One region of the Brachybacterium huguangmaarense genome, then DNA from elsewhere that is predicted to be linked to it. Evidence: predicted binding sites of a transcription regulator. Region 1 holds the regulator's gene; each other region holds the start of a gene.
The links. Region 1 encodes LexA, which represses DNA repair genes until DNA is damaged. Its sites were predicted from a motif close to TCGAACANNTGTTCGA; they were not measured.

Region 1 (10,582 bases):
CTCGTCGCCGAGGGCGCCCTGCTCGTCTGACCGGCGTGCCCGGCGCCGGCGTGCCCGGCGCCCTCAGCGCTCGGGGGAGACCTCGAGCACCCGGAACCCCTTGGCGCTCGCGGCCTTGGTGACCGAGCGACGCGGCAGGCGGGCGTCGAGCCACGCGGCGAGCGGATCGGCCCCCAGGTTGCGGCCCACCACGAGCCCGGCCCAGCCCGACGGCGCGAGGCGGCCCGTCCACTCCAGCAGCAGCGCCCGCAGCGCGTCCTTGCCGATCCGGATCGGCGGGTTGGACCAGATCACGTCGGGCACGAGATCCGCGGGCACCTCGTCGGGGGCGACCACGTGCAGGCGATCCTCGAGCCCGAGCCGGGTCGCGTTCTCGCGCGTCAGCTCCCGGGCCCGCTGCGAGACGTCGACCGCCCACACCGTCGCGTCCGGGTGCAGCAGGGCCGCGCTCAGCGCGATCGGCCCCCAGCCGCAGCCGACGTCGACGACGGTCGCGCGTGCGGGCACGGCGGGCAGCACGTCGAGCCGGTCGAGCAGCACCGCCGTGGCCTTGTCGAGACCGCCGCCGCTGAAGACCGCGGCCGAGGACACGAGGTCGCGCTCGGCGCCTGCCAGGCGCACCCGCAGCGGGCGGCGCGCCGCATCGGTCGCGGAGGTCTCGGAGAAGTAGTGCTCGGTCACGGCCACGAGGATACGGGGCGGGCGCGACGTCCGCCGTGGGCACAGGCGGCGGCCCTGCCGCCTGTGCCCACGGCGAAAAGCCCTCGCCGCGCGCGCGAGGCCGTGGGATGCTGGACGCCCAGCCACCCCGACAGGAAGAGACCCCCTCATCGTGCCCATCACCTTCCATCCGGACCCCGAACCCGACACCGACGTCGCCGGGGGCACCGCACGGGACGGGGACGAGCGCGGACGGGACGAGCTGACCGCCCGGATCCTCGCCCGCGGCGACGCCTCGATCTCCGCGACCACGTACTCCTCGGACACCGACGGGGAGCAGCTCGACCTCGCCGACCGCCACGCCCTGCGCCGCGTCGCCGGCATCCGCACCGACATCGAGGACGTCACCGAGGTCGAGTACCGCTCCCTGCGCCTCGAGCGCGTCGTGCTCGCCGGGATCTACACGAGCGGCGACGTCGCGGACGCCGAGAACAGCCTGCGCGAGCTCGCGGCGCTCGCCGAGACCGCCGGCTCCGAGGTGCTCGACGGCATCATGCAGCGGCGCAACCATCCCGATCCCGCGACCTTCCTGGGCAAGGGCAAGGCCGCCGAGCTCGCCGAGATCGTCGCCGAGACGGGCGCCGACACGGTCGTGGCCGACGGCGAGCTGGCCCCCAGCCAGCGTCGTGCGCTCGAGGACGTCGTCAAGGTCAAGGTCATCGACCGCACCGCGCTCATCCTCGACATCTTCGCCCAGCACGCCCAGTCCCGCGAGGGCAAGGCGCAGGTCGAGCTCGCCCAGCTCGAGTACCTGCTGCCGCGCCTGCGCGGCTGGGGCGAGTCGATGTCGCGGCAGGCCGGCGGCCGCGTCGCGGGCGGCGCGGGCATCGGCTCGCGCGGCCCCGGCGAGACGAAGATCGAGCTCGACCGCCGCCGCATCCGCACCCGCATGTCCAAGCTGCGCCGCGAGATCCGCGACATGGCGCCGTCGCGCCAGGCCAAGCGCGCCGACCGCAAGCGCCGCGACGTGCCCGCCGTCGCGATCGCCGGGTACACCAACGCCGGCAAGTCCTCGCTCCTGAACCGGCTCACCGGCGCCGGGGTGCTCGTCGAGAACGCGCTGTTCGCGACGCTCGACCCGACCGTGCGGCGGGCGGTGACGCCCGACGGCCGCGAGTTCACCTTCGCCGACACGGTCGGCTTCGTGCGGCACCTGCCCACCGAGCTCGTCGAGGCCTTCCGCTCGACCCTCGAGGAGGTCGGCGACGCCGATCTGCTGCTGCACGTCGTCGACGCCTCCCACCCCGACCCCGAGGGGCAGATCCGCGCGGTCCGCTCCGTGCTCGGCGACATCGAGGGCTTCGACGTGCCCGAGATCATCGTGCTCAACAAGGCCGACATCGCCGAGCCCGAGACGATCGCCCGGATCCGCAGCCAGGTCGAGCTGTCGGCCGTCGTCTCGGCACGCACGGGCGAGGGCGTCGAGGAGCTGCGCGAGCTGATCGCCGAGCACCTCCCGCGACCCGCCGTCGAGGTGGACCTGGTCGTCCCGTACACGCGCGGGGACCTCGTCTCGCGCGTCCACGAGACGGGCGAGATCCTGAGCGAGGAGCACGTCGAGCAGGGCACGCATCTGCACGCCCGGGTCGACGCGGCGCTCGCCGCCGAGCTCACCGCCGCGGCGTGAGCGGGCGCGAGCCGCTCGTCACACCCCGGCCCCACCGCGCCTGACCCCGATCGTCGGGGCCGGGCACTAGCCTGGATCGGTGCCTGACGCCGCCCCCGGACCGACCCTCGACGCCCCCGCGCTGTCCGTCCTGATGGACGCCGCGGTCCGCGCCGTGGGCGGGGACGCGCGCCCCGGGCAGGCGGCGATGGCCGAGGCCGTCGACACCGCGATGCGCGGGCACCGGCACCTGCTCGTCCAGGCGGGCACCGGCACCGGCAAGTCCCTGGCCTACCTGGTGCCGGCCCTGCGCCACGCGGTCGAGTCCCGTCGCACGGTCGTCGTCTCCACGGCGACGATCGCGCTGCAGTCGCAGATCGTGCGCAAGGACCTGCCGCGGCTCGTCGAGGCCCTCGCCCCCGAGCTGCCGCGCACCCCCACCTACTCGCTGCTCAAGGGCCGCAGCAACTACGTGTGCCTGCACAAGGTCGACGGCGGCTACCCGGACGACCTCGACCCCCAGGCCCTGTTCTCCGAAGCGGCCGCCGGCGGCGAGCGCGAGGGCTCCGAGCGCCTGGGCGAACAGGTGCGCCGTCTGCGGGAGTGGGCCGAGACCACCGACACGGGGGACCGCGACGACCTCGCCGCCCCGGTCTCCGACCGCGCCTGGCGGCAGGTCTCGGTCACGGGCGCGCAGTGCCTGGGCAGCTCGTGCCCGATGGTCGAGGCCTGCTTCGCCGAGCGCAACCGCGCGATCGCACGCGACGTCGACCTCGTCGTGACCAACCACGCCCTGATGGCGATCGACGCGTTCGACGGCCACGGCATCCTGCCCGAGCACGACGTGCTCGTCGTCGACGAGGCCCACGACCTCGTGTCCCGCGTGACGAGCGCCGTGACCGAGACGCTCACCGCCCCCATGGTGCGCGGGGCCGTGCGCGAGCTGCGCGGGCTCGGCATGGCCGCGACCGCCCTCGACGACGCGGGGGAGAGCCTGCGCGACGCCCTCGCCCAGATGCCCGACGGGCGCGTCATCGGCGACCTGCCGCCGGGCATGCTCGACGCGCTCGTGCTGCTGCGCACGGAGGCCCGCACCGCCCACTCCGACGCCAAGGACGCGGGGGAGCAGGGGAGCGCGACCGCGGCCGGCGCCCGCAAGGCCGTGCGCGCCAACCTGCAGGAGATCCTCGACGTGTGCGAGCGCCTCGTGGCGCCCGACGAGGACGACGTCGTCTCGGTCTCCCATTCCGAGCTCACGGGGCGCAGCAGCATCCAGGTGGCCCCGCTCAGCGTGGCCGGGGCGATGCGCGGCGCCGTGCTCGAGGACCGCACGGTCGTGCTGACGTCTGCGACCCTGGCCCTCGGCGGCCGCTTCGAGCCGCCCGCCGGCAGCATCGGTCTGCGGGCCGCCGACCGGCAGGAGGTCGAGTCCAGCCCGCGCGGCGGCGGCTCCTCGGCATGGAGCGGCCTCGACGTCGGCAGCCCCTTCGAGTACGCACGCCAGGGCATCCTCTACATCGCGCGGCACCTGCCGCCGCCGGGCCGCGAGGGCCCGTCGCTCTCGATGCTCGATCACCTGACCGAGCTCGTGGAGGCCTCGCGCGGGGGAGCGCTGTGCCTGTTCTCCTCGCGGCGCGGGGCCCAGCTCGCGGCCGAGCACGTGCGCGCCCGCAGCGCCCTGCCCATCGGACTGCAGGGGGAGGACTCGATCACCAACCTCGTGCGGCGCTTCCGCGAGGACGAGACGACGAGCCTGTTCGGCACCCTCTCGCTGTGGCAGGGCGTCGACGTGCAGGGTCGCGCGTGCCGCCTCGTGACGATCGACCGGATCCCGTTCCCGCGGCCCGACGACCCCCTCACGGCCGCGCGCCAGGAGCGCATCGGCGCCCGCGGCGGCAACGGCTTCATGGCCATCTCCGCGCAGCACGCGGCGCTGCTGCTGGCGCAGGGCGCCGGCCGCCTGATCCGCTCGGCCGAGGACCGCGGCATGGTGGCGGTGCTCGACCCCCGGCTCGCGACGGCGCACTACGGCTCGTTCCTGGTGAGCGCGATGCCGCCGCTGTGGCGCACTCAGGACCCCGAGGTCGCGCTCGGCGCGCTCGGGAGGCTCGCCCGCGTGTGAGGCGGCGCCGTCCTCAGACGGTGCGCAGGACCGCGACGACCTTGCCGAGGATCTCGGCGTCGTCCCCGAGGATGGGGGCGAACGAGGGGTTGTGGGGCATGAGCCAGATGTGCCCGTCGCGCTGGACGAAGGTCTTGACGGTCGCCTCGCCGTCGATCATGGCCGCGACGATCTCGCCCTTCTCGGCGACGTTCTGCGAGCGCACGACGACCCAGTCGCCGTCGCAGATGGCGGCGTCGACCATCGAGTCCCCGACGACGGCCAGCAGGAACAGGTCGCCGCTGCCCACGAGCTGCTCGGGCAGGGTGAACACGTCCTCGACCTGCTCCTGCGCCGTGATCGGCACCCCCGCGGCGATCCGGCCGACGAGCGGCACGGCGACAGAGGGGGAGGAGGGCAGCGCCTCGGCCACGGGCTCGCCCGGATCCCCGGCGTCGTCCGGCATGACGATCTCCATCGCCCGCGGACGCTTGGGGTCGCGGCGCAGGAAGCCCTTGCGCTCGAGCGCCTGCAGCTGATGGGACACCGAGGACGGCGAGGTGAGGCCGACGGCGTCCCCGATCTCGCGCATCGTCGGCGGGTAGCCGCGCGAGGCGATGGCCGCCGCGATGGTCTCGAGGATCGTGCGCTGGCGCGCGGACAGCTCGCTCGACGGCGCCCCGCCGTCCGTGAGGGCGGGATCGCTCGGCGTGGTCGGCGTCATCTGCGGGCCTTTCGTCGTCTCCCGGGCCCCGCCGCCGTCGCGCCGGCGGGCGCCGGGCGCCTCGCCCGGGCCCGGCCTCGTGCCGCGGCCGCGGAGCTCGAATGTCAGACCCCTCTGGTGGAGTGATCTCGCTGACCACAGTAGGGGCCGAGGGCACCGAAACCAAACAGGTGTTCGATCGTGTCTTGCGTGTCGCACCCGTCGCCCCTACAGTCGTACACGTATTCGATCGAACAGGAGTTCGGAGACATGACTACCATCGCCGCCGTCCCGGCCCTCGCGCAGCCCCGTCCGCGCCGTCGCCCCGCGATCGCTCGAAAGAGCGTTCGACTGGAGCTCACCCGTCGGGGGCGCGCCCTGCGCACGCTGCTCGTGCTCGCCGTCCTGCTCGTGCTCGCCGCGACCGCGATGATCTTCTCGGGAGCGCCCTCGGCCCTCGCCGACTGGGTGGGCGGGCCCCAGTACGTGTCCGTGACCGTCCAGCCCGGGGACACGCTGTGGGGCTATGCACGCACCTACGCGCCGGAGGGCATGGACCCCCGCGACTACGTGCTCCAGATCCAGCAGGCCAACGACCTCCCCACCTCGCGCGTGACCGCCGGGACCCAGCTCGACCTGCCCGTCGTCGAGGGCGCCGCCCGCTGACGGCATCGGCCCGCCCGGATCGTCGCGCGGTGCCCGCGGCGAACACCGTGATCGCACCGGGCGCCGCGGGCGCCGTGCACGATAAACTGCGCAGGTGCACTGCCCCTTCTGCCGCCACCCCGATTCGCGAGTCGTCGACTCCCGGACCGCCGACGACGGCGCCTCGATCCGCAGGCGTCGGCAGTGCCCGAACTGCTCGAGGCGCTTCTCCACGGTCGAGACGGCCTCGCTCGCCGTCGTCAAGCGCTCCGGGGTGAGCGAGCCGTTCAGCCGCGCCAAGGTGATCGCGGGCGTCCGCAAGGCCTGCCAGGGGCGCCCCGTCTCCGACGACGAGCTGGCCCTCCTCGCCCAGGAGGTCGAGGAGGCGATCCGCCAGAGCGGCCAGGCCGAGATCGACGCCCACGACGTGGGCCTCGCGATCCTCCAGCCCCTGCAGGACCTCGACCTCGTCGCCTACCTCCGCTTCGCGAGCGTGTACCAGGGCTTCGAGTCCCTCGAGGACTTCGAGAGCGCGATCGCACGGCTGCGCGCCGAGGGCGCGGAGACGCCCGCTCCCGCGGCGCCGTAGGCATCCCTCCGGACGGGGTGCGAAGCATGGCGCCGATACCCTTATGATGTGTCGCGTGCGCATCGCGCACGATGGACCGGTGGTCGCGGAGGGGAAGCCGCGGCCGCCGGTCCTTCTCCATCCGGGCCGACCGCGCCCGCCCGGCTCGTCCCGGCTGCGTGCTCGCGACAGCCGGCGGCCTCAGGCGGAGGCGCCCGCGAGACCCTCGAGCACCGCGGCGGGCAGAGGCTCCGTGTGGACCAGGTCCAGGCGCTGCGTCGAGCGGGTCATCGCGACGTACAGGTCGCCCGCTCCCCGGGAGTGCGCGGCCAGGACCGCGGCCGGCTCGACCAGCACGACCGCGTCGAACTCGAGCCCCTTGGCGTCCTGCGCGGTCATGACGGCGACGACGTCGTCGATGCCCGCGCTGCCCGTGCCCACGCGCGGCAGGCCCGTGCCCGACCGCAGGATGCGGGCGAGAGCGTCGACCGACTCCTCGGTCGTGATCACGGCGATGCGCCCGGAGCCGCTCGCGAGCTGATCGAGGCAGGTGCGCGCGACCGCCGCGCCGAGGCTCTCGGCGGGGACCTCCTGGGCGCGCACGGGGTGCTCGCCGTCGCGGACGGAGGAGACGGGGGCGACGGGCAGCTCGAGCGCCTCGGCCGTCGTCACCGCGACGTCCATGATCCGGCGGGGCGTGCGGTAGTTGACCGTCAGCTCCTCGACGTCGAGGCGATCGCCCACGAAGGGCCCGAGCGCCGCGCTCCAGGACGCGAAGCCGGCCGCGGCGGAGGTCTGGGCGACGTCGCCGACGATCGTGAAGGACTTGGTCGGGCAGCGCCGCATGAGCGCGCGCCACATCATCCCGGAGTTCTCCTGCGCCTCGTCGACCACGACGTGGCCGTAGGTCCACGTGCGCTCCTCGCTCGCGCGCTCGGCCAGGGTGCGGCCGTCGCGCACGCGCCCCACCTGCTCGGCGAGGTCCTCGGCCCGCACGATGCCCGAGGTGTCGATGTTCTCGAGCACCTCGCGCGCGTACGCGACGTCGCCGGCGCGCTGGGCGGCCTCGCGGGCGGCGTCGGTGCGCTGGAGCTCGCCGTCGCCGCCGAGCAGCTCAGCGACCTCGTCGAGCAGGGGCACGTCCTCGACCGTCCACGGAGCCGTCTTGGGGCGCACCAGACGGGCCAGGGCGGCGGGGCCCAGGGAAGCCGGCGCCGCCGCGCGCAGGCGCTCGGGGTGGGCCAGCAGGATCCGCAGGAACGACTCGGGGGTGTACGGCATCCACGCGAGGTTGAGGGCCCGGCGCACCTCAGGGCTCTCCCGGAGGTCGGCGAGGTGGCCGGGGCGGTCCTCGGGCACGATCGTGTGGCCCCGCGCCTGCAGGGCCGTCTCGTAGCGCACCACGAGCCGGTCCAGGGCGGCCCGGACGAACACGGTGCGCGCGTCGTTGTGGGGGCGGTGGGTCGCGCGGGCCTCGCGCCGCGCCCCGCGCACGTCGTCCCGGGTCAGGACCACGCGCACGCCGTCGATCACGACGGCGACGTCGGAGGACGGGATGAGCTGGCGCTGCTTGACGGCGCGCGAGAGCAGCTCGGCCATCGCGAGATCGCCCTTGACCTCGGCGACCTCGTCGGCGTCGTGCAGGGTCGTCTCGACGCCGGGGACGAGCTCGCCCGGGGTGAGCATGACGACGCCGGACTCGCCGAGGCTCGGCAGCACCCGCTCGATGTAGTGCAGGAAGCCCCGCGTGGGGGCGACGATGAGGACGCCCGCGTGCTCGAGACGGCGACGGTGCGTGTACAGCAGGTAGGCGGCGCGGTGCAGGGCGACGGCGGTCTTGCCGGTCCCCGGTCCGCCCTGGACCACGAGCACCCCGCGCGAGGCGGAGCGGATGATGCGGTCCTGCTCGGCCTGGATGGTCGCGACGATGTCGCCCATGCGTCCCGTGCGCTGGGAGGAGACCGCCGCGAGCAGGGCGCCCTCGCCCTGCAGGGCGAGCTCGTCGGCGGCGCCCTCGTCCGCGAGGACCGCGGAGTCCAGCACGTCGTCCTCGAGCCCGACCACCTTCCGGCTGCGCGTGATGAGATGTCGGCGCAGGCGCACCCCCTGGCGGTCGACGCTCGTGGCCTGGTAGAAGGCGGCGGCGGCAGGTGCGCGCCAGTCCACCAGGAGCTGCTCGCGCTGCGGGGTGAACAGGCCGATGCGCCCGATGTAGTGGCGCGCCTCGTCGTCGGTGTCGAGGCGACCGAACACGACGTTCTGGGACGCGGCCCGCAGGAGTGCCAGGCGGTCCTCGTACAGGGCGACGAAGGCGTCGCGCTCCGAGCGGTTCTGGTGGGTGGCCGCGTGCTGGGACTGCTGGGTGTCGTCGAGGTTCCGGGAGACCTGCGCCACGAGCTCGTCCAGCCGGGCGTACAGCCGATCGGCGTACGCCTGCTCGCGCGCGATCTGCTCTGCGGAGGGTTCCACAGCGGCCTCCCGATCCCCCAGGGCTCCGGAGCGACGTCGAGCGGACGGCGTTCCTGACGGCGTGACGGCTTCACGCGGTCATCCATTATGGTGGATGCTCCCGCCGAGCCGGAAAACCGTCCGCTCACGGCGGAGGGGAGTCCGCCCGGCACTCCATGCCAGCCAGGGGAAGGAGGCGGACCGTGCGCGACCCGCGAGAGCTCTACACCTTCGAGTCCGCCGACGTCGTCGCCGCCGTGCCCCGCGGGCGCCTCACGCTCGTCCACGCCCTTCCCGGCATCGTCGACGCGGGCAACGCCTGCCGGATCGCCGCGACCTACCTGCGCGACTCGCTGCGCCACGTGCGCCTGGTGACGTTCGACGCCGACGAGCTGCTCGACTACCGCGGCTCGCGCCCGCAAGCCGTGTTCGACGGTCGCTCGTTCACCTCGGTCGACATCCCCGAGGTCACGCTGCACCTCATGTACGACGAGGCCGACCGCCCCTTCCTGTTCCTCGACGGCCCCGAGCCGGACCTGCAGTGGCGGCGCTTCGCCGAGGCCCTCATCGACCTCGTCGAGTTCTTCGACGTCGATCGCGTCGTGAGCATGAACGCCATCCCGATGGCGGTGCCCCACACGCGACCGATCTCGCTCATCGCGCACGCCAACGACGAGAGCCTGCTCGGCGGCGTCGACGCCTTCGGCGACGGCCACACCGAGATGGTCGTGCCGGCCTCCTTCGGCGCGCTGCTCGAGCGTGAGCTCGGTCGCGCCGATCATCCCGCGATGGGCTATGTCGCGCAGATCCCGCACTACCTGACGCGCTCGGACTTCCCCGCCGGGGCGCTCGCCCTGCTGCGCCGCGTCAGCACCGCGGCCGGTCTCGAGCTGCCGCTCGTCGAGCTCGGCGACCTCACCGACGCCGCGAGCGCGGCCCTGGGCGAGACCCTCGTCGAGAACGCCGAGGTGCAGGGCATCGTCGCCGCGCTCGAGGAGAGCTACGACGCGATGAGCCACGACGAGGCCGCCGGCATCCCCGCGACGATGGACATGCCCACGGCCGACGAGATCGGCGACCATTTCGAGCGCTTCCTCGCGCGCCACGACGACGACGGCGACGAGGGGCCCCGCGGAGCCTGAGAGCTCCCGCGCCTCCGTGGGCGGGGTCGGGGAACCGTCGGAGCGGTCGCCGGGCCCGCGTCCACGACCGTTCACCGTGAGTTCTTCCCACCCGAGCGGTCAGAGGGGTGTGCTCGCGCCCGTCGGCATGCAATGATGGTCCCCGTTGCAGTGATGAGTACGTCCAGCAGTACGCCTTTCGGTACCGACCTCCCCTCGGGGAGCGGACCCGCGGCACCTGGTGCACGAACCGTTCGCCCCCGGCGAGCGGCGTCACGAGCGGCTCCGCGACCGCGACGCGGTCGACGACACCGAATGAAAGATGGTTTGGAAATGGCACAGGGTGCTGTCAAGTGGTTCAACGCTGAGAAGGGCTACGGCTTCATCGAGATCGACGGCGGCGGCGCCGACGTCTTCGTCCACCACTCGAAGATCGACATGGACGGCTACCGCTCCCTCGACGAGGGCCAGCGCGTCGAGTTCGACGTCACGCAGGGCGACAAGGGCCCGCAGGCGGAGAACGTCCGCCCCGCCTGAGCGGCGAGCGACCCCAGCTTCGGATGACGGGCGGGAGAGGACTTCGGTCCTCTCCCGCCCGTTCCGCGTTCCCGGCGCCATCGCGCAGGACCGTTGCGTGTTCCCGGCGCCGTCGCGCAACACGAGAGCCGCG
Region 2 (10,582 bases), 1.3 Mb from region 1:
CATGCCTGTGCCTCCTGGGCGGTCGTCTCGGGTGCGGGGTCCGGGTCGGGCTCGACGAGCACGACGTGCAGATGCCGGGGGCCGTGCACGCCCTCGACCCGCGACAGCTCGATGTCGCTCGTCGCGCTCGGCCCCGAGACCATGGTCCACGGCGCCGTCGGGTCCTCGGCCATGCGCTCGATCGCGCGCGGCACGCCGAGGGCCACGTCGGCGGCGTCGACCACGACCACGTGCAGGTCGGGGACGAGGCTCAGGATGCGGCGGCCGCTGAGGTCGTCGCCGCGCAGCACGATGGTCCCGGTCAGCGCGATCGCCGTGTGGCATCCGGTGACGACGGCGTCGATCGCGTCGAGCTCGCGTGCTCCGAGCGTGCCGTCGTCGCGCACGGGCTCCACGGCGAGGCCGGCGGTCCATGCGGCGGGCAGCGCCGGCGGCACCACGACGGATTGCGCGTCGCCGAGGGCCTCGGCGACCGCGGCGGGCACGCCGGCCGCGGTCGTGCGGTGCACGACGGCGGTGTAGTCCTCGAGCCGGGTCACGAGCAGCTGGCGCACCTTGGCGGGGTCGGTCGCGGTCTCCTGGCGGTCGTCGGCCCGCTGGTAGGCCCGCGGGACGTCCGCGGCCTCGGTCACCGCATCGCGCCGCTCGACCGCGAGCGCGGTGCGCAGACGCCCGAGGATCTCCTGCTTGGCGCTCAGCCCCGGGGTGCGGCGGGGGCGGTCGTCGTGCCAGTCGTTCACCGTGCCTCCTCGTCGGCCGTGCCGTCGCCGGGGTCCTGCGTCTGCTCGGGCGCCGCGGCCGGGCTCTCGCGCGAGCTCCACCACGAGCGGAAGGACTCGTGGGGGGTGGGCAGGTCGCGATGGTCGGTCCAGCCGGGGATCACCGGCAGCGCGGAGGGGAGGCGGCCGATGTTGCCGTGGCGCTTGAGCAGACCCGCGAGGCGGCTCGCGCGGACCGTCGCGTCGTAGGCGCGCGGGGAGGACATCAGCCGGCTCATGCCCTGCATCGCCACGTCCCACGTGCCGTGGAACTGGCCGCGCGTCTCCCGGCGCTGGTCGACGTCCTTGGCCCGCAGGTGCACGAGGATCTTGGGGATGTCGATCTTGACCGGGCACACGTCGTAGCACGCCCCGCACAGGCTCGAGGCGTACGGGAGCGAGGAGCTGGGGTCGTCCGGACCCGTCATGCCGGTCAGCTGGGGCGAGAGGATCGCGCCGATCGGCCCCGGGTAGGTCGAGCCGTACGCGTGGCCGCCCGCCCGCTCGTAGACGGGGCACACGTTCAGGCACGCCGAGCAGCGGATGCAGTGCAGCGCGCTGCGGCCCTCGGGGTCCTCGAGCACCGCGCTGCGCCCGTTGTCGAGCAGGACCAGATGGAACTCCTCGGGCCCGTCGCCCTCGCGCACCCCGGTGAACAGCGACGTGTACGGGTTCATGCGCTCGCCGGTCGAGGAGCGCGGGAGCAGCTGCAGGAACACCTCGAGGTCCGCGAAGCTCGGGATCACCTTCTCGATCCCGACCACGGAGATCAGCGTGCGCGGCAGCGTCAGGCACATGCGGCCGTTGCCCTCGGACTCGACGATCGAGATCGTGCCCGTCTCGGCGACGGCGAAGTTGGCCCCCGAGATCGCGACGCCCCCGGGCAGGTCCAGGAAGCGCTCGCGCAGGAAGCGCCGCGCCGCGCCCGCGAGCTCGGCCGGGTCGTCGGTGATGTCGGGGTCGATGTCCGGCATGTGGCTCAGGAAGATCTGCCGGATCTCGTCGCGGTTGCGATGGATCGCGGGGACCAGGATGTGGCTCGGCGTGTCGCCCGCGAGCTGCACGATGAGCTCGGCCAGGTCGGACTCGATCGCCGTGACGCCCGCGGCGGCGAGGGTCTCGTTGAGCCCGATCTCCTGCGTCGCCATCGACTTGATCTTGAGCACGGGGCCACCGCCGCGCTCGAGCACGAGGGAGGTGACGATGTCGCCGGCCTCCTCGGCGTCGCGCGCCCAGTGCACGTGGCCGCCCGCGGCGGTGACGGCCTGCTCGAGCTGCTCGAGCATCTCCGGGAGGTGGTCGGTGACCTGCCACTTCAGGGCGCTCCCGGTGTCGCGCAGCTTCTGCCAGTCGCGCATCTCACGCACCACGCCGGCGCGCTTGGCGCGGATCGTGCTCGTCGCGTGGGCGAGGTTGCCGCGCAACGTCGCGTCGGCGAGCTCGTGGCGGGCGGCCGCGGGGAAGGACTCCTCGCCGCGCAGATGGGACGTCTGGGGCGAGGCGTGCTGCGGACGGATCGCCGGCATGCCGAGGTCGACGGTGCTCATGAGGCCCTCCCGAGCATGACGTCCGAGGGCACGAACGGGTGCTCCCGGGTGGAGGCGAGGATCTGCGCCAGGTGGATGGGACGGGGGCGCGCGCCCGTGCGCGAGAGCTTGCCGCCGATGTTCATGAGGCACGAGGCGTCGCCCGCGACCACGTAGTCGGCGCCGGACTTCACGACGTTCGCCGCCTTGTCGGTGACCATCGCGTCGGACGTGTCGGCGTTCTTGACGGAGAAGGTGCCGCCGAAGCCGCAGCACGTGTCGGAGGCGGGGAGGTTGACGACCTCGATGTCCTCGACGGCCCGCAGCAGGCGCAGCGGGCGGGGGCCCACCTTGAGCACGCGCATCGAGTGGCACGTGGGGTGGTAGGTGACGGTGTGGGGGAAGTAGGCGCCCACGTCGGTCACCTTGAGCACGTCGACGAGCAGCTCGGAGAGCTCGTAGGTCTTGGCGGCCACGGCGGCGGCGCGCTCCTCGAGCACGGCGTCGCCCTCGTGGCGGGCGACGAGCGCGTGCTGGTCGCGCACGCAGCCGGCGCACGAGCCCGAGGGCATCACGATCGCGTCGACGCTCTCGAGCTGCGCCGAGAAGGTGTCGACGAAGCTGCGGACCACGGGCGCCGCCTCGGAGTAGTAGCCCGTGTTGGTGTGCATCTGCCCGCAGCACGTCTGGCGGGGGTCGAAGACGACCTCATGCCCCAGGCGCTCGAGCAGGAGCACGGTGGATCGGGCGACGTCGGGGGCCATCACGTCGGCCAGACAGGTCGCCATCAGGGAGATGCGCATGGTGGGGCTCCAGCGGTTGCGAGCCGCCCGGCCCGGCCGGGCCGGACGGAGGATCAGTGGGACAGGCCGAGGATGCTCGCCGTCCTCTCGAGGGACGAGTGGGCGGCGTCGGCGTCGTCCGAGAGGGACGTGCCGTAGGACGGGATCATCCGGGCGATCCGGGGGCGCCAGGCGTCGATCCGGTCGGAGAAGACGGCGGCCATCATGTCGAGCATGATCGTGGTCGCCGTGGAGGCGCCGGGGGAGGCGCCGAGCATGCCGCCGATCGAGCCGTCCGCGGCGGTGATGAGCTGGGTGCCGAACTGGAGCACGCCGACCTTCTTGGGGTCGGGGGCGATCACCTGCACGCGCTGGCCCGCCGTCACCGGCTCCCAGTCCTCCTCGCGGGCGCCCGGCATGTACTCGGTGAGCGCCGCGAAGCGCTTGCCGCTCGTCGCGGCGAGCTCCTTGGCCAGGTAGGTCATGAGGTCGAGGTTCGGGGGAGCGACCGCGACCATCTGGGCGATGTTGCCGGGCTTGATGGACGCGAACAGATCGGTGTACCGGCCCGTCTTGAGGAACTTTGGGCTCCACCCGGCGTACGGGCCGAACATGAGGGAGCGGCGGCCGTCGACGAAGCGCGTGTCGAGGTGCGGGACGCTCATGGGAGGCGCGCCGACGCTCGCCCGGCCGTAGACCTTGGCGTCGTGGCGGGCGATGATCTCCTCGTTCGTGCACCGCAGCCACTCGCCCGAGATGGGGAAGCCGCCGAAGCCGCGGATCTCGTCGATCCCGGAGTCCTGCAGGAGCGGCAGCGCGTTGCCGCCGGCGCCGACGAAGACGAAGGGGGTGCGGGTCACGTGCACGGCGCCGGTCGCGCTCGAGCGGCTCATGACGCCCCACTCGCCGCCCATGCGGCGCAGCGAGATCACCTCGCGCCCCGTGCGCACGGTGGTGCCCACGGTCTCGGCGAAGGCGAACAGGTTCCGCGTGAGCTGGCCGAAGTTGACGTCCGTGCCGTCGGGCGACCAGGTGGCCGCGATCGACTCGGTCACGGGCCGGCCCTCGCTCACGAGGGGGGCCCACTCGGCGAGCTGCTCGTGGGAGGTCGTGAACCGCATCCGGTCGAACAGCGGGTTGGCGACGAGGGCGTCGTGCCGTCGGCGCAGGTAGTCGGTGCTCTCGAGGCCGTGCACGAAGCTCATGTGCGGCACCGGATGGATGAAGGAGGTGTCGCCGATGCGCCCGGACTCGACCAGATGCGCCCAGAACTGGCGCGAGACCTGGAACTGCTCGTTGATGCTGATCGCCTTGGCGGGGCTGACCGAGCCGTCGACGTCCTGGGGCGTGTAGTTGAGCTCGCACAGCGCGCTGTGGCCGGTGCCGGCGTTGTTCCAGCCGTCGCTCGACTCCTGACCGACCGCGTCGAGCTTCTCGAGCACCTCGAGCTCCCAGCCCGGCTCGAGCTCGCTCAGCAGGGCCGCGAGGGTCGCGCTGGCCACGCCCCCTCCGATGAGCACCGCATCGGCGCGCGTGACGTCCACCGTGGACTTGGCCATGACTCTCCCGTTCCTCGTCCTGATCGCGATCCAGCGTAGCCCTCCTGCGGGCGGCGCCGTCGCCCGTGTCCTGATCCGCCTCGGCGGCGGCCTCGTCGAGCTGGGCGAGCAGGGCGTCGATGGGGCGCGCGAGGACCGAGCCGCAGAGGTCGAGCGCGACCCCGGCCCCGAGCAGGACCGCGAGCGGGGGGAGCACCATGCACAGCAGGCCCCAGGCGCCCGTGAGCGCCAGCTGGAGGAGGCTGCGCACGGGCAGCGCTCCCGGCAGCAGGAGCGCCACGCGCGTGGGCGGTGTCAACGAGAACATCGCGATGCTCCTGCTCGCCGCGAAGTTCGGCATCCCCGTGTGCCCTCACGCCGGCGGGGTGGGCCTGTGCGAGACGGTCCAGCACCTCGCGATGTTCGACGCGGTCGCCGTGGCGGGCACGACCGAGGAGCGCTGGATCGAGTACGTCGACCACCTGCACGAGCACTTCGAGGCGCCGGTCGTCATCGCGAACGGGGCGTACGTGGCCCCGGAGACGCCGGGCGGCGGAGCGCGCATGCTCGAGGCCTCCGTGCGCGACCACACCTATCCCACCGGGATCGTCTGGAAGGAAGACCGATGACCACCTCCCCCTCCACGGACGCGCAGGCCTGGTTCGACCAGGCGCGCTTCGGGCTGTTCGTGCACTTCGGGCTGTACGCCGTGCCGGCCCGGCACGAGTGGTCGATGACGCGGGAGCGGCGCACGGTCGAGGACTACTCGCGGTACGCCGACGTCTTCGACCCCGACCGCTTCGACGCGCGAGCCATCGCCCGCCGCGCCCGCGAGGCGGGGATGCGCTACGCCGTGCTGACCACCAAGCACCACGAGGGCTTCTGCCTGTTCGAGACCGCCGAGACGACCTATTCCGCGCCCGACGTGTGCGGACGGGACCTCGTGCGCGAGTGGGTCGACGCCCTGCGCGCCGAGGGGCTGCAAGTCGGCTTCTACTACTCGCTGCTCGACTGGCATCACCCGGACTACACGATCGACATGCAGCACCCCCTGCGCGACACGGGGGACTGGGACGAGCTGAACGCGGACCGCGACATGGCCCGCTACCGCGACTACCTGTTCGCGCAGGTCCGCGAGCTGCTCACCGGGTACGGCACGATCGACTACCTCTTCTTCGACTTCACCTACGGGCAGGAGGGCGGGAAGTTCGCGGAGGACTGGGACGCCGAGGCCCTGCTCGCCCTGTGCCGGACCCTGCAGCCGGCGATGATCGTCAACGACCGGCTCGGCATCCCGGGCGACCTCGTCACGCCCGAGCAGTACCAGCCCGCGAGCCCCATGACCGACGCGTCGGGGGCGGAGGTCCGCTGGGAGGCATGCCAGACCACGAACGGCTCGTGGGGCTACGACCGCGACAACCACGACTTCAAGAGCGCGGATCTGCTCGTGCGGATGCTCGTCGACTCGGTGGCCAAGAACGGCAACCTGCTGCTGAACGTCGGACCCGACGGCCGCGGCGGCCTGCGCACGGAGGACGCCGAGATCCTCGAGGAGCTCTCCGCCTGGATGGAGCTGCACGGCGACGCGGTGCACGGCGCCGGTGCGGCACGCGGCCTCGAGGCGCCGCAGGGCACGGTCCTCACCCGGCGCGGAGACCGCCTGTACGTGCATCTGACGACGTGGCCCATGCAGCATCTGCATCTGCCGGGTCTGGCGGGGCGCGTGCGCTTCGCGCGTCTGCTGCACGACGGCTCGGAGGTCCGCTTCACCACGATCGATCCCGCCCAGCAGGCCGAGACCACGACCGTCGGCGGCCTGGGCGAGGACGTCGTCACCCTCACGCTGCCGATCCGGCGGCCCGACGTGCTGCTGCCCGTCGTCGAGCTGCGGATCGACGACGCCCCGACCGGTGCCGCGCCGGTCTTCGGATCCGCCATCGCGCCCGCCGCCGCGGGCCTGGTATGAGCCGCGGCGCCACGACCACGACAGGAGCTCGCACCATGCAGAGGATCGCCCTGCACACCCGTCTGATCCCCGGCCACGAGGCCGGCTACGAGCGCGACCACGCGCGCATCCCCGACGAGCTGGACCCGGCGCTGCGCGAGGCCGGCGTGCTCACGTGGCGGATCTGGCGCGACGGCACGGACCTCTTCCACGTCGTCGAGGTCGAGGACTACGAGGCCATGCGCGCCTACCTGCGGGACCATCCCGCGAACGTCCGCTGGCAGGAGCACATCAACCGTCACCTCGCCGCCCCCGACAGCTACGAGGGCGGCGACGAGGGCATCGCCCTGGTCTGGGAGCTGCCCGCCGAGCCTCCTGCAACGCCCGGGGCCGACGCGGAGGAGCGGGCATGACCGGCGCGCTCACGCTGCCCGCCCTCGGGTTCGGCGCCGCCCAGCTCGGCAATCTCTACCGGGAGACCTCCGACGAGGAGGCGGCGGGCGCGGTCGCGGCCGCGTGGGACGAGGGCATCCGCTACTTCGACACGGCCCCGCACTACGGGATCGGCCTCAGCGAGGAGCGCCTGGGCGCCCAGCTCCGCGGCCGCCCCCGCGAGCAGTACCTGATCTCCACCAAGGTGGGGCGGCTGCTGCGGCCCGGGCCCGGCGGGGGCGACGACATGGACAACGCCTTCGCGGTCCCTGACGACCGCGTCCGGGTGTGGGACATGAGCGAGGCCGGGGTGCGCGCCTCGCACGCGGAGTCCCTCGAACGGCTCGGGCTGGACCGGGTCGACATCCTCTACCTGCACGATCCCGAGGAGGGTCCCACCGAGCAGGCCTTCGCCGAGGCGTTGCCCGCGCTCGCCGCGATGCGCGAGGAGGGCCTCGTGCGCGCCGTCGGCGTCGGCTCCAAGGACACCGAGGTGCTCGCCCGAGCGGTGCGCACGGGACTCGTGGACCTCGTGATGGTCTCGGGCCGGTACACGCTGCTCGAGCAGCCGGCCGCCGCCGAGCTCCTGCCCGCGTGCGAGGAGCACGGGGTGGGCGTGGTCGCGGTCAGCGTGTTCAACTCCGGCATCCTCGCGCGCCCGGAGCCGGCCGCGGACGCCGCCTACGAGTACGGGGCCGCGCCCGCCGAGATGCTCGAGCGCGCACGGGCCCTGGCCCGTGTGGCGCGTGAGCACGGCGCCGAGCTGCCCGATCTCGCGATGCAGTTCCCCCTGCGCCACCCGGCCATCGACACGGTCGTGCTCGGCATGCGCACCGCGGCTCAGGTCCACCAGAACGCCGGACGCATGCGGGTGCCGATCCCCGAGGAGGCCTGGGATGCCGCCGCGGCCATCTGAGCCGCGCGAGGGCGCCCCCGAGCCGGCCGGGCAGGGCGTGACCGATGCGCACCTGCACCTGTGGGACCTCGGGGCCAGCCCGTACGCCTGGCTCGATGCGCACCCGGCCCTGCACCGCAGCTTCGGCTGGGAGGACGCCCGCCGCGGACACGAGGCGCTCGGCGTGCGCCGGGTGGTGCTGGTCCAGGCCGACGACACCCTCGCGGACACGCAGCACCTGCAGCGGACGGCGACGCGCATCGAGGCGGCCGGCGGCCAGGTGTCCCGCGCCGACGTGGTCGCCTGGCTCTCGCTCGCCGATCCCGAGCGGGTCGGCGCCCTGCTCGCCGATCCCGCGGCCATGGTGCACGTGGTCGGGGTCCGCCACCTCGTGCACGACGACCCGGACCCGGGCTTCCTCGAACGCCCCGACGTCGCCCGCTCCCTCGACCTCCTCGCCGGGGTCGCGCTGCCGCTCGACGTGCCGGACGCGTATCCGCGCCACCTGGAGCAGGTGGTGCGCGTGGCGCAGGCCCACCCCGACCTGACCCTCGTGCTCGACCACCTCGGCAAGCCCCCGCTCGGGGACGCCCCCGGCATGGCCCGCTGGGAGGAGCAGCTGCGCCGGATCGCCGCACAGCCCTCGACCGTCGCCAAGGTCTCGGGCCTCGCGACGAGCGGGGACGGCCGGTTCGAGGAGGCGGTCGCGATCGCCCTCGAGGTCTTCGGCCCCGAACGGCTCATGTTCGGCAGCGACTGGCCGATCGCACCCGCTCCCGCCGACCACGCCTGCGGTGCCGGGCGGCTGCTCGGGGTGCTGCGAGGCTGGGAGCCCGCCGCGCGGGAGATGGTCCTGAACGGCACCGCCGACCGCGTCGACCGGCGCCTTCCTGTCCGGTAGCCGGGCGATGACCGCCGCGACGGGGGAGCGGCGGGCGCGGCGGCGAGGTGCTGTCGGGGCGGATAGGCCCCGCTGCGAGGTCGTGCGTCCGGCATCGGGGGCGGTGGGCGCCCGCGCCGGTGGCGGCGTGGCGTTGATGGGGCTGGGTGATGCGGAGGGCAATGCGGATCGTGCTGGATGAGTCCGGTCGCGGACCGTGGGGTCGCGGGCACGGTCCGTGAGCGGGATCTTCGGGGGGTGTCGGCCTTTCTCCACGGGCCAGCGGTCCAGTGCCGGTACGGCGTCGCAGCACCAGGCCCGGGTGCCGGGGCATGTGCAGTTCACGGCCCTCCCCGGGGCAAGCTGTCGACTGCGGGCCGGGCGCGGCGTGCCTCCGTGTCAGGGTTATCCACCGCCCTCGATGCTGGATCCCGAATGTCGGGGCCGCACCCTATCCTGATTCGAACAGGTGTTCGGAACCGGAGTGTCAGGGGATGGTGGTCATGGGGCGGGACTGGGTGAGAGGTCGCCGGCGACGCCTTCCCGGGCTCACGCGCGACACTCTCGCCCTGCGGGCGGGGTCCCTGGACGCGCCGGCCTTGTCGGCGGGTCTGCAGGGCCTGTGGGATGACGCGGTCGCGGAGTCACGGCGTCTGGCGGTCCAGATGCGGGCCCTGGCCGCGTTCTGGATCGACCCCGCCTCCCCGGACACCGATCCGTGTGAGGTCGACGAGATGGACCTGCGGGTCGCCCTCGCCTTGCGGGTCACCGAGCATGTCGCTCACCGCAGGATCCGTCAGGCCCACATCGCCGTGGTCGACCTGCCGGGGGTGTGGCGGCGTCTCGCGGCCGGGGAGCTGCCCGCCCCGTGGATGACGAGGATCCTGGCCAAGACCACCGACCTGACCCCCGTTCAGCGGGCGCTCGTGGACGCCGAGATCGCCTCGTGGGACCTCGCGGTCACCGCCGAGCAGTTCGCCCGGCAGCTGGGTCTGGTGATCACCCGGATCCACAGCCGGCAGCTGCTCGCCGAGGACCAGCAGCCCGCCGCTCGGCGGTGTGTCGAGGTCCGTCGCATCGAGGAGGAGGGCGTGGCGTGCCTGTCGGTGCTGGGCCCGGTCCCGGAGATCCACGCCCTGGCCACCCGCCTGGACGCCGCCGCGCGAGCCGTCCAGGCCGCCCAACGCCGCACCCTCACCGCCATCGCCACGAGGCCCGGGGACGGTGGAGATGCGGGGACAGGCGTCTCCGCCGGGGCCGGGGACGGCGTGGTGCCGTTCGACGATGGGACCGTGGGCCGGGCGGGCAGGGCGATGTCGTTGGCGGCGTTGCGGTACGCGATCCTGACCCGCTCGATCCTGGACACCGGCTCGGTCGAGGTCCCCGCGCCCCGGTTCCGGGTCGGCGTGACGGTCCCGGCCACGACCCTGCTGGGTGCGGGAGACGAGCCCGGTCTGCTCGACGGCACGATCCCGATCCCCGCGGACATGGCACGGTCCCTGGCCGGGGGTGAGGACACCTGGTACCGGGTCCTGACCGACCCCATCACCGGGGCGTTCCTGCCCGCCCGTCAGGAGAGGTACCAGCCCACCCGGGGGATGCTCGAACACCTCCGCCACCGTCATGGCACGTGCGCGGTCCCGGGGTGTGCCCGGCCGACCTCGCAGGCCGCGGAGTGCGACCACATCATCGAGTACGACCACACCGATCCCGGGCGGGGCGGCCTCACCGCGATCGAGAACCTCCACCTGCTGTGCTGGCAGCACCACCTCGCCAAGACCCTCGGTCGCCTCGACCCCACCCGCCTCCCGGTCCCAGACCAGGGA
Region 3 (10,582 bases), 320 kb from region 1:
GTCGAGGAGGACACGTACTGCATCGACGTGCTCACACAGGTCTCCGCGGTCTCCAAGGCCCTCGAGTCGCTCTCGGTCGCCCTCGCCGACGACCACATCCACCACTGCGTCCAGCACGCCGCGGCGTCGGGGGATCCCCTCGAGATCGACCGCAAGATGGACGAGGTCATGACGGTCGTCAAGAGGCTCATGAAGTGAGCGGGAAGCCGCTCGCACGCTCCTGGTTCGACCGAGGGGTGCTCGAGCTCGCGCCGCTGCTGCTGGGCTGCGAGCTCGTGGGGCGCGGCGTCCGGCTGCGCATCACCGAGGTCGAGGCGTACGTGGGGGCGCAGGACCCCGGTTCGCACGCCTACCGCGGGATCAGCGCGCGCAACGCGACGATGTTCGGCGAGCCCGGCCACCTGTACGTCTATCGGCACATGGGCCTGCACTCGTGCATGAACGTCGTGGCCGACGCCGAGGGCGTCGGCACCGGCTGCCTCGTGCGCGCCGGCCGGATCGTCGAGGGCGTCGAGCTCGCGCGCGAGCGCCGCAACGCCGCGGGGGTGTCCCGCACCGACCTGGACCTCGCGCGCGGGCCAGGGCGGGCGACCGTCGCGTGCGCCATCACCTTCGCCGATGACGGGCTCGACCTGTGCGACGGCGCCCGCGACCCCGCGACCGCGATGCATCTCGAGGGGCGCGATCCGGCCCTGCCCGCGCCGACCGTCGCGACCGGTCCGCGCATCGGGCTGCGGGAGATCGCGAGCGATCCGGAGCGCTTCCCGTGGCGCTTCCGCATCGCCGGGGACCGCACCGTCTCGGGCCCGGGGCGCCTGAACCGCTGACCGCGTGGCCGGTGCCACGGCACCCAGCGGGTCGTACAGTGGCACGTGGACGCAACGACGCGTCCGGCGGCGGGGCCGGCGGTCCGCGCCGCCCCGCCTGCTCCCCCGGGAGCGGAACCGAAGGATCTCGGTCATGACCTCGACGTACGTGCATCCGTTCCGTGAAGGCTCGAAGGACGAGAGGGCGCTGCTGGGCGGCAAGGGCGCCAACCTGGCCGAGATGACCCGGCTGGGCCTGCCGGTCCCGCCCGGCTTCACGATCACGACCGACGCGTGCCGCTACTACATGCACGAGGGCGAGAACCCGCCCGAGCTCGCCGCGCAGGTCGCCACGGCGCTCGGGGAGGTCGAGCGCGACCTGGGTCGCGCGTTCGGCGACCCGGCCGATCCCCTGCTCGTGTCGGTGCGCTCGGGCGCCGCGATGTCGATGCCGGGCATGCTCGAGACGGTCCTGAACGTCGGGCTCAACGACGAGACCGTGCGGGGGCTCGCGGAGCGCTCGGGCTCGGAGCGCTTCGCGCAGGACTCCTACCGGCGCCTGCTGCAGATGTTCGGGCGCACCGTGCAGGGCATCGAGGGCGAGCGCTTCGAGGAGGTCATGGACCGCACCAAGGCCGAGCGGGGCGTGGCGACGGACGTCGAGCTCACCGCCGAGGACCTGCGGGGCGTCGTCGAGCAGTTCCAGCGCATCATCGCCGAGGAGACGGGCGCGCCGTTCCCGCAGGATCCGCGCGAGCAGCTGCGCCAGTCGATCCGGGCCGTCTTCGACTCGTGGAACGCGCCGCGCGCGATCATCTACCGCAACGCCGAGCGCATCAGCCACGAGATGGGCACGGCCGTGACCGTGTGCTCGATGGTGTTCGGCAACCTCGACGACCGCTCCGCGACGGGGGTCGCCTTCACGCGCGACCCGGCGACGGGCCAGGGCGGCGTCTACGGGGACTTCCTCGTCAATGCGCAGGGCGAGGACGTGGTCGCCGGGATCCGCAACACGCGCTCCCTGCCCGAGCTGGGCGAGGTGGTGCCCGAGGTGTACGCCGAGCTCACCGGGATCATGGAGACGCTCGAGGGGCACTACCGGGACCTGTGCGACATCGAGTTCACGGTCGAGTCGGGGCACCTGTGGATGCTCCAGACCCGGGTGGGCAAGCGCACCGCGGCCGCGGCCTTCCGGATCGCCACGACGCTCGTCGACGAGGGCGTGATCGACGAGGACGAGGCCCTGCGCCGGGTGAGCGGCGAGCAGCTGACGCGCCTGATGTTCCCCCGCTTCGACGACCACGCCGAGCGGGAGCTCGTGGCGCGCGGGCTCAACGCCTCCCCCGGCGCGGCCGTCGGCGAGGTCGTCTTCGACTCCGAGAGCGCGATCACCCAGCAGCACGAGGGGGTCGCGACGATCCTGGTGCGGCGCGAGACCAACCCGGAGGACCTCGGCGGCATGCTCGCCGCCGACGGGGTGCTGACCTCCCGCGGCGGCAAGACTTCGCACGCCGCGGTGGTCGCGCGCGGGCTCGGCAAGACGTGCGTGTGCGGCGCCGAGTCGCTCGAGGTCGACGAGAAGAACAAGGTCATCCGCTCGGGCGGCGAGGTGATCGCGCGCGAGGGCGACCTGTTGTCGATCGACGGCTCGACGGGCGAGGTGTTCCGCGGCGAGGTGCCGGTCGTGCCGAGCGAGGTGGCCCAGTACCTCGCGGGCGAGGTCGACGCCGAGGGCGGGGACGTGAGCGACCTGGTCGCCTCGGTGCACCGGCTCATGACCGTCGCCGATCGCACGCGGCGCCTGCGGGTGCGCGCCAACGCCGACACCGCGGAGGACGCCGCGCGGGCCCGGGCGATGGGGGCCGAGGGGATCGGGCTGGTGCGCACTGAGCACATGTTCCTTGGGCCTCGGCGCAAGCACGTCGAGGACCTCGTGCTCGCCGCCGACGACGAGGAGCGCCAGGCGGTGCTCGAGCGGCTGCTGCCGATGCAGCGCGACGACTTCGTCGGCATCCTCGAGGCGATGGGGACCCACCCGGTGACGATCCGGCTGCTGGACCCGCCGCTGCACGAGTTCCTGCCGGACATCACCGATCTGTCGGTCAAGGTCGCTCGCTCCGAGGAGCGCGGCAAGAAGGGGTCCAAGCGGGACCGCCGGGTGCTCGCGGCCGTGCGACGCCTGCACGAGCAGAACCCCATGCTGGGCCTGCGCGGGGTGCGGCTGGGGCTGACCATCCCGGGGCTGTACGGGATGCAGACGCGCGCGATCCTCGAGGCCGAGGCGCACGTGCGCCGCGCCGGCGGGGAGCCGCACGTCGAGATCATGATCCCGCTCGTGTCCTCGATCCGGGAGCTGCTCGAGATCAAGCGGGAGCTCGACGCGGTGCGCGAGGAGGTCGTCGGCGAGGTGGGTCTCGACCTCGACTTCCGCATCGGCACGATGATCGAGCTGCCGCGCGCGGCGCTGCGGGCCGACGAGATCGCCGAGGTCGCGGAGTTCTTCAGCTTCGGCACGAACGACCTCACGCAGACCACGTGGGGATTCTCGCGCGATGACGTCGAGGCCGGGTTCTTCTTCACGTACAAGGACCGCGGGATCCTGCTGACCAGCCCGTTCGAGTCGATCGACCAGTACGGGGTCGGCGAGCTCGTGCGGATCGGCGCCGAGCGCGGGCGCCGCACGAACCCGCGCCTGAAGCTGGGGGTGTGCGGGGAGCACGGCGGCGACCCGGACTCGATCCACTTCTTCCACCACGTCGGCCTCGACTACGTGTCGTGCTCGCCGTTCCGGGTGCCCGTGGCGCGGCTCGAGGCCGGGAGGGCGACGCTGCTCGAGGACGAGTTCGAGCCGCACCACTAGGCCGTCAGCGAGGCCGGATGGAGAGCACGTCGACGCTCGCCTCGGAGGGAGCGCGCACGGCGAAGGCGACGGCGGCGGCGACCGAGGCGGGGCGCAGGTAGTTCTCGCGCTCGTAGTCGCCGTGCTCGTAGGCGCGCAGTTCGTGCTGCATGTCGGTGTCGACGCGGCCCGGATGGATCGAGGAGACGCGGACGCCGTGCGCCCGCTCCTCCTCGCGCAGGGAGTCGGTGAGCGCGCGCAGGGCGAACTTCGATGCGCTGTAGGCGCCGCCTCCGGGACCTGAGCTGAAGCCCGAGCCGGAGTTGAGGGTGACCACGGTGCCGTGGGCGCGGCGGAGGGCCGGCAGGAGCAGCCGGGTGAGGTCGGCGACGGCCGCGACGTTGGCCGTGAGCGAGCGGCTCCAGTCCTCGGCGGCGAGCTCGTCGACCCGTCCGGACACGAGGATGCCGGCGCTGTGCACGAGCGCGGCGAGACCCTCGGGGAGGTCGAGCTCCTCGACGGCGCGCGCGGTGGCCGCCGGGTCGGTGAGGTCGGCGGCGAAGGGCTCGGCCGAGGGAAGGCCTGCGGCGAGCTCGTCGAGGGCGTCGCGGTCACGGCCGCCGAGCAGCAGGTGGTGGTCGGCGGCGAGCGCGTCGGCGATCGCGCGCCCGATCCCGCGCGAGGCGCCGGTGATGAGCGCGACCGGGCGGGCGGTGGAAGCATCAGCAGGTGTCATGCGATCGAGTCTGGCATGGTGCCTCCCTCTCCCCCGCCGACCTCGCCCGGCGATCGCTGTCGGATCAGTACGGCGGCGGGTCGTCGAAGGTGAAGGGCGGAGCAGGCGGGTCGGACGAGGTCGGGGGCGTCTGCGACTCCGGTGCCGTCTCCGACGCCGACGCCGACGCTGGCTTCGACGCCGCCGTCTTCTCGTCCGGCGCTGCCCCTCCTCCGTCCCTTTGCCGGCACCGAGCCCACGCGCGGTAGAAGGCGCGCGCCATGGCGGGCGTGGTGAGGTCCGTGTCGTCGGTGACCGTGATCGTCGCGTTCAGTCCCAGATGCCAGGCGGTGCGCCCGGGGTGCACGATCGTGTGCGGGGGCGGCGGCTCGGCGGGCAACGGCGGGAGCGGCCACGGGGAGCTCGGCTCCTCCCCCACATGCTCGCCCTCCGCATGCTCGCGCTCCGCATGCTCGCCCTCCGCTTGCTCGTCCTGGCCGCTCATGCCGCTAGCGGCGTCTCTCACCTCGATCACGCCGGGAACGCGCACGGGGTCGATCGTTCCCGCGGTCTTGAGGCTGTGATGCTTCCAGCACAGGTCGTGGAGGTTCTCGACCTCCGTGCGGCCTCCCCGTTCGGGATGGAGGTGGTCGTACTCCTCGATGTGGTCGGCCTCGCTGGCCCAGGTCACGAGGCCGGTGCAGCCGGGGACGGCGCACTGTGCTCCTCGCAGGCGGAGGTGCTCGAGCATCGAGGGCGTGGGCCTGTACCGCTGCGGGGCGAGCGGCAGGAACGCGCCGGTGGTCGGGTCGGTGAGCACGCGGTACCAGGTGTCGACCTGGCCCGCGAGGTCACGCGCCAGGGGCGCCGGGATCGGGGCGATGCCCTCGATCACGCCGGGCGCATCGGACTCCCCCAGCAGGGTCAGGGCGGGGACGAGCACGTTGAGGCGGTACCGCTGCGCCGGCACCTCGATGCCGCCGGTGTCGTGGACCGAGTGCACCAGGAGCGCATAGCGCAGCGCCGCCAGAGTCAGGGGTCGCCCGCTCTCCGCAACCGTGCCGTCGTCGAAGGGGATGGGGGACCCCGCCTCGAGGGCGCGACGCTGCTGGGTCTGCACCGCCCTCGCCCCGGCGTCGAGACGTGTGGACAGGAAGAAGATCTCCGGCACCGGGCCGGTCACGGCGAGCGTCGCGGTGCCGTCCTCGCGTGCGAAGGTCTCGACCCTGCGCAGCCGGTCGGGGACGCACGCCGGCGCGGGCTGGCCGGCGGCGACCCAGGCGATCGCGCGGGCGAGCTCACGACGGAACCGCTCCGCCGTGATGCCCGCGTCCCAGCGCGAGACCATGCCGTCGAGCCGAGCGCACGCGGACTCGTCGAGATCGCTCGACCGCCGCAGCAGGCGCGTGAACCACTCCGCCGGCATCTGGCCGGCCGACAGCCGGGCGAGGGTCAGCGGGAAGGCCGTCACGGCACGATGGGCGTCGCGGACGAGAGCACTCGCATGACCACGCGTGGTGCGCAGGGAGCAGGCCACCTGCAGCTCGACGAGATCCGCCGGATCGTCGGACTCGGGGTCCGTGACAGGTGGCGTCCACAGTGCGGCCAGACGGCGGTGGCGATCGGCGAGCAGGCGCGACTCCTCGGCACCGAGGTCCCACAGGCTGCGGAGGTCCCGCGACAACGCGACGTCACCGGCCGCGTCGACACGCTCGGCGAGGCCCTCGCGCGTGAGCGGGAGACGGGCGCGAACAGGGCCGGGCGGGCGGACCCCCGCACGAGGCGCGGCGCCGCGGCGGTCGCTGGGCGCCCTGTCGCGACGTTCTGTCGTGGTCATGGCGCCCCTCCCCTCCTGTCGTCGTCGCGCGGCTCCCTGTCGTCCACCCGTCGAATCATCGAACACGTGTTCGATACGGACCACTCTAGTCGCTGCGTTCAGGTGCAGGAAGGCCTGGGCGCCATATTCTTCCCTGGTATTTTCCTGATGCCTCCACAAGGCAGACTTCTCCACATCCCATGCTTTTCCACACTGCGGACTTCTCCACATCGCATCCCCACTCGATCGACCCCAGCCGCAGGTCTCCTCCCCACGTGCGCCGTATCCACCGCGACATCCGGCGATGGACAGACGCCGCCGGCATCGCCAAGAATGATGGCCAAGGAATCACGTCGGGACACCATCGGGAAATGCCCGGCGTCACGAGAGAATGCATGAAGAGACCGATCGCCGCAGAGCGATCCCGGGCGACAGGAGACAGACGTGGACCACACCTCGACAGACCCCATCTCGACGCGCCCCACCTCGACAGACCGCACCTCGACAGCATCCCGATGCGGCGGCGCCTGGCAGAATCCGCGGCATGCACACCCCGAGCACCGTCGCGCTGCGGGCCACCTCCCCGACCGATCTCGCGACCCTCCGCACCCTCGTCGACGATCCCGCGTTCGCCGGCTGGGGAGGCGAGGGACCGCTCTCCGACGATGACCTCCGCACCAAGTACCTCGGCGCGCGGCTGCCCGATGTCGAGTGCTTCCTGGTGCTCCGGGGGGACGCGCCGGAGGATCTCGATCCGGTCGGGCTCGCCCTGCTGCACGTCGCCGACGAGGGCGAGGGCGGCGGCCTGGACCTGATCCTCCTGCCCCGAGCGCGCGGTGCCGGAGCAGGCAGGACGGTCGTCGAGGCGCTCGTGGAGCGGGCGCAGGCCGTGCACGGGTGGGCACGGCTCACGGTCGACCCGGACGTCGGCAACCCGGCCGGGATCCGCTTCTGGGAGGCCGTCGGCTTCGTCCGTCTGCGACGCGTGGAGGACGCGCCGGGCCGCGAGCCGTACCTCCTCATGGAGCGCAGGATCGCCTGACGGCCGGCTCCCGGTGCCTCGTGGCACGATGACCGCGTGCTGCCCGCCGCCCCGCCGTCCGTCCCGCCGATCGAGAGCCCTCGCGCCCGCACGCTCGTGCGGGCCGAGATCGTGATCGTGCTCGCTCTCTCGCTCGGCCAGTCGGCCGTCTACGCGATCCTCGCGCTCGCGGACGCGCTGAGCCGGGGACCGCTGCGCCACCAGACCACGTCGCTCAACACGTCCCAGTCGCCGCGGCCCTGGTTCGACTTCGCCTACCAGCTCGTCGGGATCGCCGTGACCCTCACGCCGGCGGCCCTGGCCGTGCTGCTCCTGGCGATGAGCGGGCTCGCCGCGTGGGAGACGCTGGGTCTCGCACGAGCGCGCGGCGGGCGACGTCGCCTCGTGCGCGACCTGGGCTGGGGCGCGCTGCTCGCCGCCTCGATCGGGATCCCCGGCCTCGCGATCTACTACGCCGGGCGGGCGATCGGCGCGACCGTCGAGGTCGTGCCCGCCGCGCTCGGCGAGTACTGGTGGACGGTCCCGGTGCTGATCCTCCAGGCGATCAAGAACGCCGTGATCGAGGAGGTGATCGCGGTCGGCTATCTGACCGTGCGCCTCGAGCAGCTGGGCTGGGGGCCTCGACGCATCGTGGCCGTCTCCGCCCTCCTGCGCGGCAGCTACCACCTCTACCAGGGCATCGGCCCGGGCATCGCCAACGCCCTGATGGGCGTCGTCTTCGCGGAGTTCTTCCGGCGCACCCGCCGGACGATGCCGCTCATCGTCGCCCACACGCTGCTCGACGTGGTCGCGTTCGTCGGCTACGCCCTGCTCAAGAACGTCATCGGGCTGTGAGGAGGCGTCGCCTCACAGCACGTACGGCTCGCCCTCGCCGTCGGAGACCATCGGCAGACCTGACTCGAACCACTGGTCCATGCCGCCGCGCACGTTGATCGCGTCGTAGCCGTTCTGGTTGAGCCACATGGCCGCCTGCACGCTGCGGCCGCCGCTGCGGCAGATCAGGTACAGATCGCCGTCCTCGGGCAGCTCGCCGAGGCGGGCGATGAGCTCGCTGGCCGGCAGATGCTGAGCGGTGGGAGCATGCCCCGCCTCCCATTCGTCCTGCTCGCGCACATCGATGAGCTGAGCGCCCTCGGGCAGATCGGCGGGGTCCACGGCGTCCACGTTCATGGGTTCCAGCGTACGCGGCAGGCCCGTGCCTCGGCACCGGGCACTACAGCACCGGGCCGCGCACGGGCCAGCCGGCATCGGCTCAGCGCGCGGACAGGGCCGCCCGGCGCACGAGCGGCGCGCTCGCGGCCACCGCGACGCCCACGAGGGCATAGGCGCAGATCGCGGCCGCGACGTACAGCACGACGGGGATCACGCTCGTGGACATCGATCCCAGCACGGGCGAGAGCAGCACGAGCGCCGAGGTGGTCGCGACGATCGAGCTGAGCGCGACGGGCAGCACCACCTCGGCCGCGCGGGCACGGTGCAGCTGGGCGACCGTGGCCCCGCCGATGTGCTGGGCGCGGTAGGTGTCGGCCTGGTCGATCACGCGGGCGGCCTGGGTGACGCCCGTGCTCACGGCGGCGAGCACGGTCGCGATCCCGAGGGTCAGGTAGCCTCCGGTCATGAGGGCGGACGCGAACTGGTCGGCGTCGCCGCTCGAGTCGCCGACCACCGCGAGCAGCGTCAGCATGCCGGCCACGACGAGACCGAAGGTGATGCCCGAGACGGTCCTCCAGCCGGACTTGGGGTCGGCGGCGAGGCGCCGGGCCCCCACCAGCCAGCTCGGCCAGGGCGCGGTGGCGCCCACGGCCTTGGCCGCGAGCCACACGACGAGCGGACCGACCACGTCGACCCCTGCGACGACGATCATCATGAACACCGCGATCACGGCCATCGCGACGCCCGTGTCATGGAAGGACATGCGGCTGACCACGACGAAAGCGACGAGCATGAGCACCCACAGGCCGCCGCGCAGCAGCGACACCCGCACCGTGCGCGACTCGCGTGCCACGCCGAGCGGCGAGATCGCGACGCCCACGAGGGAGATCGCCCCGGAGGCCGCGGCGAGCGCGACGAGCACGAGGACGAGCACCGGATAGGCCCACACCGGCAGCATCAGCTCGGAGGCCGTGAAGGGCGTCATGCCGAAGTCGAGGCGGGTGAGCACCGGGGTCACGGCGAGGTGCACGCCGATGCCGAGCACGGCGCCCACGAGCGCCTGCACGGCCACGTCGAGCACGGCGATCGAGCCGACCTGGCCGGTGGTCCCGCCCACGAGGCGGATGGTCGCGAGCGACCTGGCGCGGCGCACGAGCGAGAGCTTCGCGGCGGAGGCTCCGAGGCTCACGGCGCTCGGGACCAGCAGGGCCCCGGCGACGACGGCGCACACGACGAGCGAGGCGGCGAGCTGCTGCTCGTCGGACAGCCCCGCCCCGTCGGGCAGGGGCGTGTCGCCGGGCAGCAGGTGCGCGCGGTGGGCGAAGGCGACGACGCCGCCCACGACGGTCGCGAGGATCGCCGAGGACGCGGTGAAGGCGATGACGGCGAGCGCCTCGGAGACCGAGCCCCGGCGCCGCAGCAGGAGCGGGATCATGCGCGCGCCTCCCGCCCGTCGCGACGGAACTCGCTCGCGATCCGGCCGTCCTGCATCGCGAGCGTGCGCTCGCACGCGGAGGCGACGCCCATGTCGTGCGTGACGACCACGAGGCTCGCCCCCGCCTCGTGACAGGTCCCCACGAGCAGGTCCATCACCGCGTGACCGGTGGTCTGGTCGAGGGCCCCGGTCGGCTCGTCGGCGAAGACGACGCCGGGGCGCCCCGCGAGGGCGCGCGCCACGGCCACGCGCTGCGCCTGGCCGCCGGACAGCTGGCCGGGTCGGCGGTCGTGCATCCCCGCGAGCCCGAGCCGGTCGAGCCATCCGCGGGCCTCGGCGGTCGCCGAGCGACGCGACGCGCCGCCGAGCAGGCGCGGCAGGATCACGTTCTCGAGGGCCGTGAGCTCCGAGAGCAGCTGGCCGTCCTGGAACACGAAGCCGAAGTCGCTGCGCCGCAGACGGGTGCGGGCGCGGTCCGGCAGGGACGCGAGGTCGGTCCCGTTGTAGTCGACGCTGCCCGCGGCGGGACGCAGGATCCCGGCGAGCACGTGCAGGAGGGTCGTCTTGCCGGAGCCGGAGGGGCCCATGATGGCGAGCGACTCGGCGGGGCACACGGCGACGTCGACGCCGTCGAGCGCGACGGTGCGCTGGGTGCGGTCGCCGTAGACGGCCGTGAGCGCGCGCCCGCGCAGGATGGGGGCCGGGCCCGTCGTGGGCGGCAGGGCGGCGTCGGGATGAGGGGCGGCATATGTGGTCATGCCCCCAGCCTCCGCGGTG

Region 2: the regulator LexA is predicted to act here: its motif matches at 9,218-9,233, upstream of BRM3_RS13775 (HNH endonuclease signature motif containing protein).
Region 3: the regulator LexA is predicted to act here: its motif matches at 6,256-6,271, upstream of BRM3_RS06245 (HNH endonuclease signature motif containing protein).

What each region holds. Positions count from the first base shown of each region.
Region 1 is NZ_CP107020.1:1,733,575-1,744,156, forward strand. It holds gene dapF (diaminopimelate epimerase) at 1-30, shown strand, start outside; gene BRM3_RS07755 (class I SAM-dependent methyltransferase) at 64-681, opposite strand; gene hflX (GTPase HflX) at 833-2,347, shown strand; gene BRM3_RS07765 (ATP-dependent DNA helicase) at 2,481-4,448, shown strand; gene lexA (transcriptional repressor LexA) at 4,462-5,151, opposite strand; gene BRM3_RS07775 (LysM peptidoglycan-binding domain-containing protein) at 5,401-5,796, shown strand; gene nrdR (transcriptional regulator NrdR) at 5,891-6,364, shown strand; gene BRM3_RS07785 (HelD family protein) at 6,545-8,812, opposite strand; gene BRM3_RS07790 (proteasome assembly chaperone family protein) at 8,995-9,933, shown strand; gene BRM3_RS07795 (cold-shock protein) at 10,246-10,449, shown strand.
Region 2 is NZ_CP107020.1:2,989,075-2,999,656, reverse strand. It holds gene BRM3_RS13820 (LutC/YkgG family protein) at 1-740, opposite strand, end outside; gene BRM3_RS13825 (aldose 1-epimerase family protein) at 1-3, opposite strand, end outside; gene BRM3_RS13815 (lactate utilization protein B) at 737-2,305, opposite strand; gene BRM3_RS13810 ((Fe-S)-binding protein) at 2,302-3,087, opposite strand; gene BRM3_RS13805 (malate:quinone oxidoreductase) at 3,141-4,625, opposite strand; partial or broken gene BRM3_RS13800 (enolase C-terminal domain-like protein) at 4,901-5,233, shown strand; gene BRM3_RS13795 (alpha-L-fucosidase) at 5,230-6,570, shown strand; gene BRM3_RS13790 (L-rhamnose mutarotase) at 6,606-6,962, shown strand; gene BRM3_RS13785 (aldo/keto reductase) at 6,959-7,897, shown strand; gene BRM3_RS13780 (amidohydrolase family protein) at 7,878-8,777, shown strand; gene BRM3_RS13775 (HNH endonuclease signature motif containing protein) at 9,356-10,582, shown strand, end outside.
Region 3 is NZ_CP107020.1:1,414,382-1,424,963, reverse strand. It holds gene BRM3_RS06265 (metal-sensitive transcriptional regulator) at 1-198, shown strand, start outside; gene BRM3_RS06260 (DNA-3-methyladenine glycosylase) at 195-827, shown strand; gene ppdK (pyruvate, phosphate dikinase) at 961-3,666, shown strand; gene BRM3_RS06250 (SDR family oxidoreductase) at 3,671-4,381, opposite strand; gene BRM3_RS06245 (HNH endonuclease signature motif containing protein) at 4,446-6,197, opposite strand; gene BRM3_RS06240 (GNAT family N-acetyltransferase) at 6,721-7,218, shown strand; gene BRM3_RS06235 (CPBP family intramembrane glutamic endopeptidase) at 7,255-8,052, shown strand; gene BRM3_RS06230 (rhodanese-like domain-containing protein) at 8,065-8,388, opposite strand; gene BRM3_RS06225 (FtsX-like permease family protein) at 8,471-9,805, opposite strand; gene BRM3_RS06220 (ABC transporter ATP-binding protein) at 9,802-10,563, opposite strand.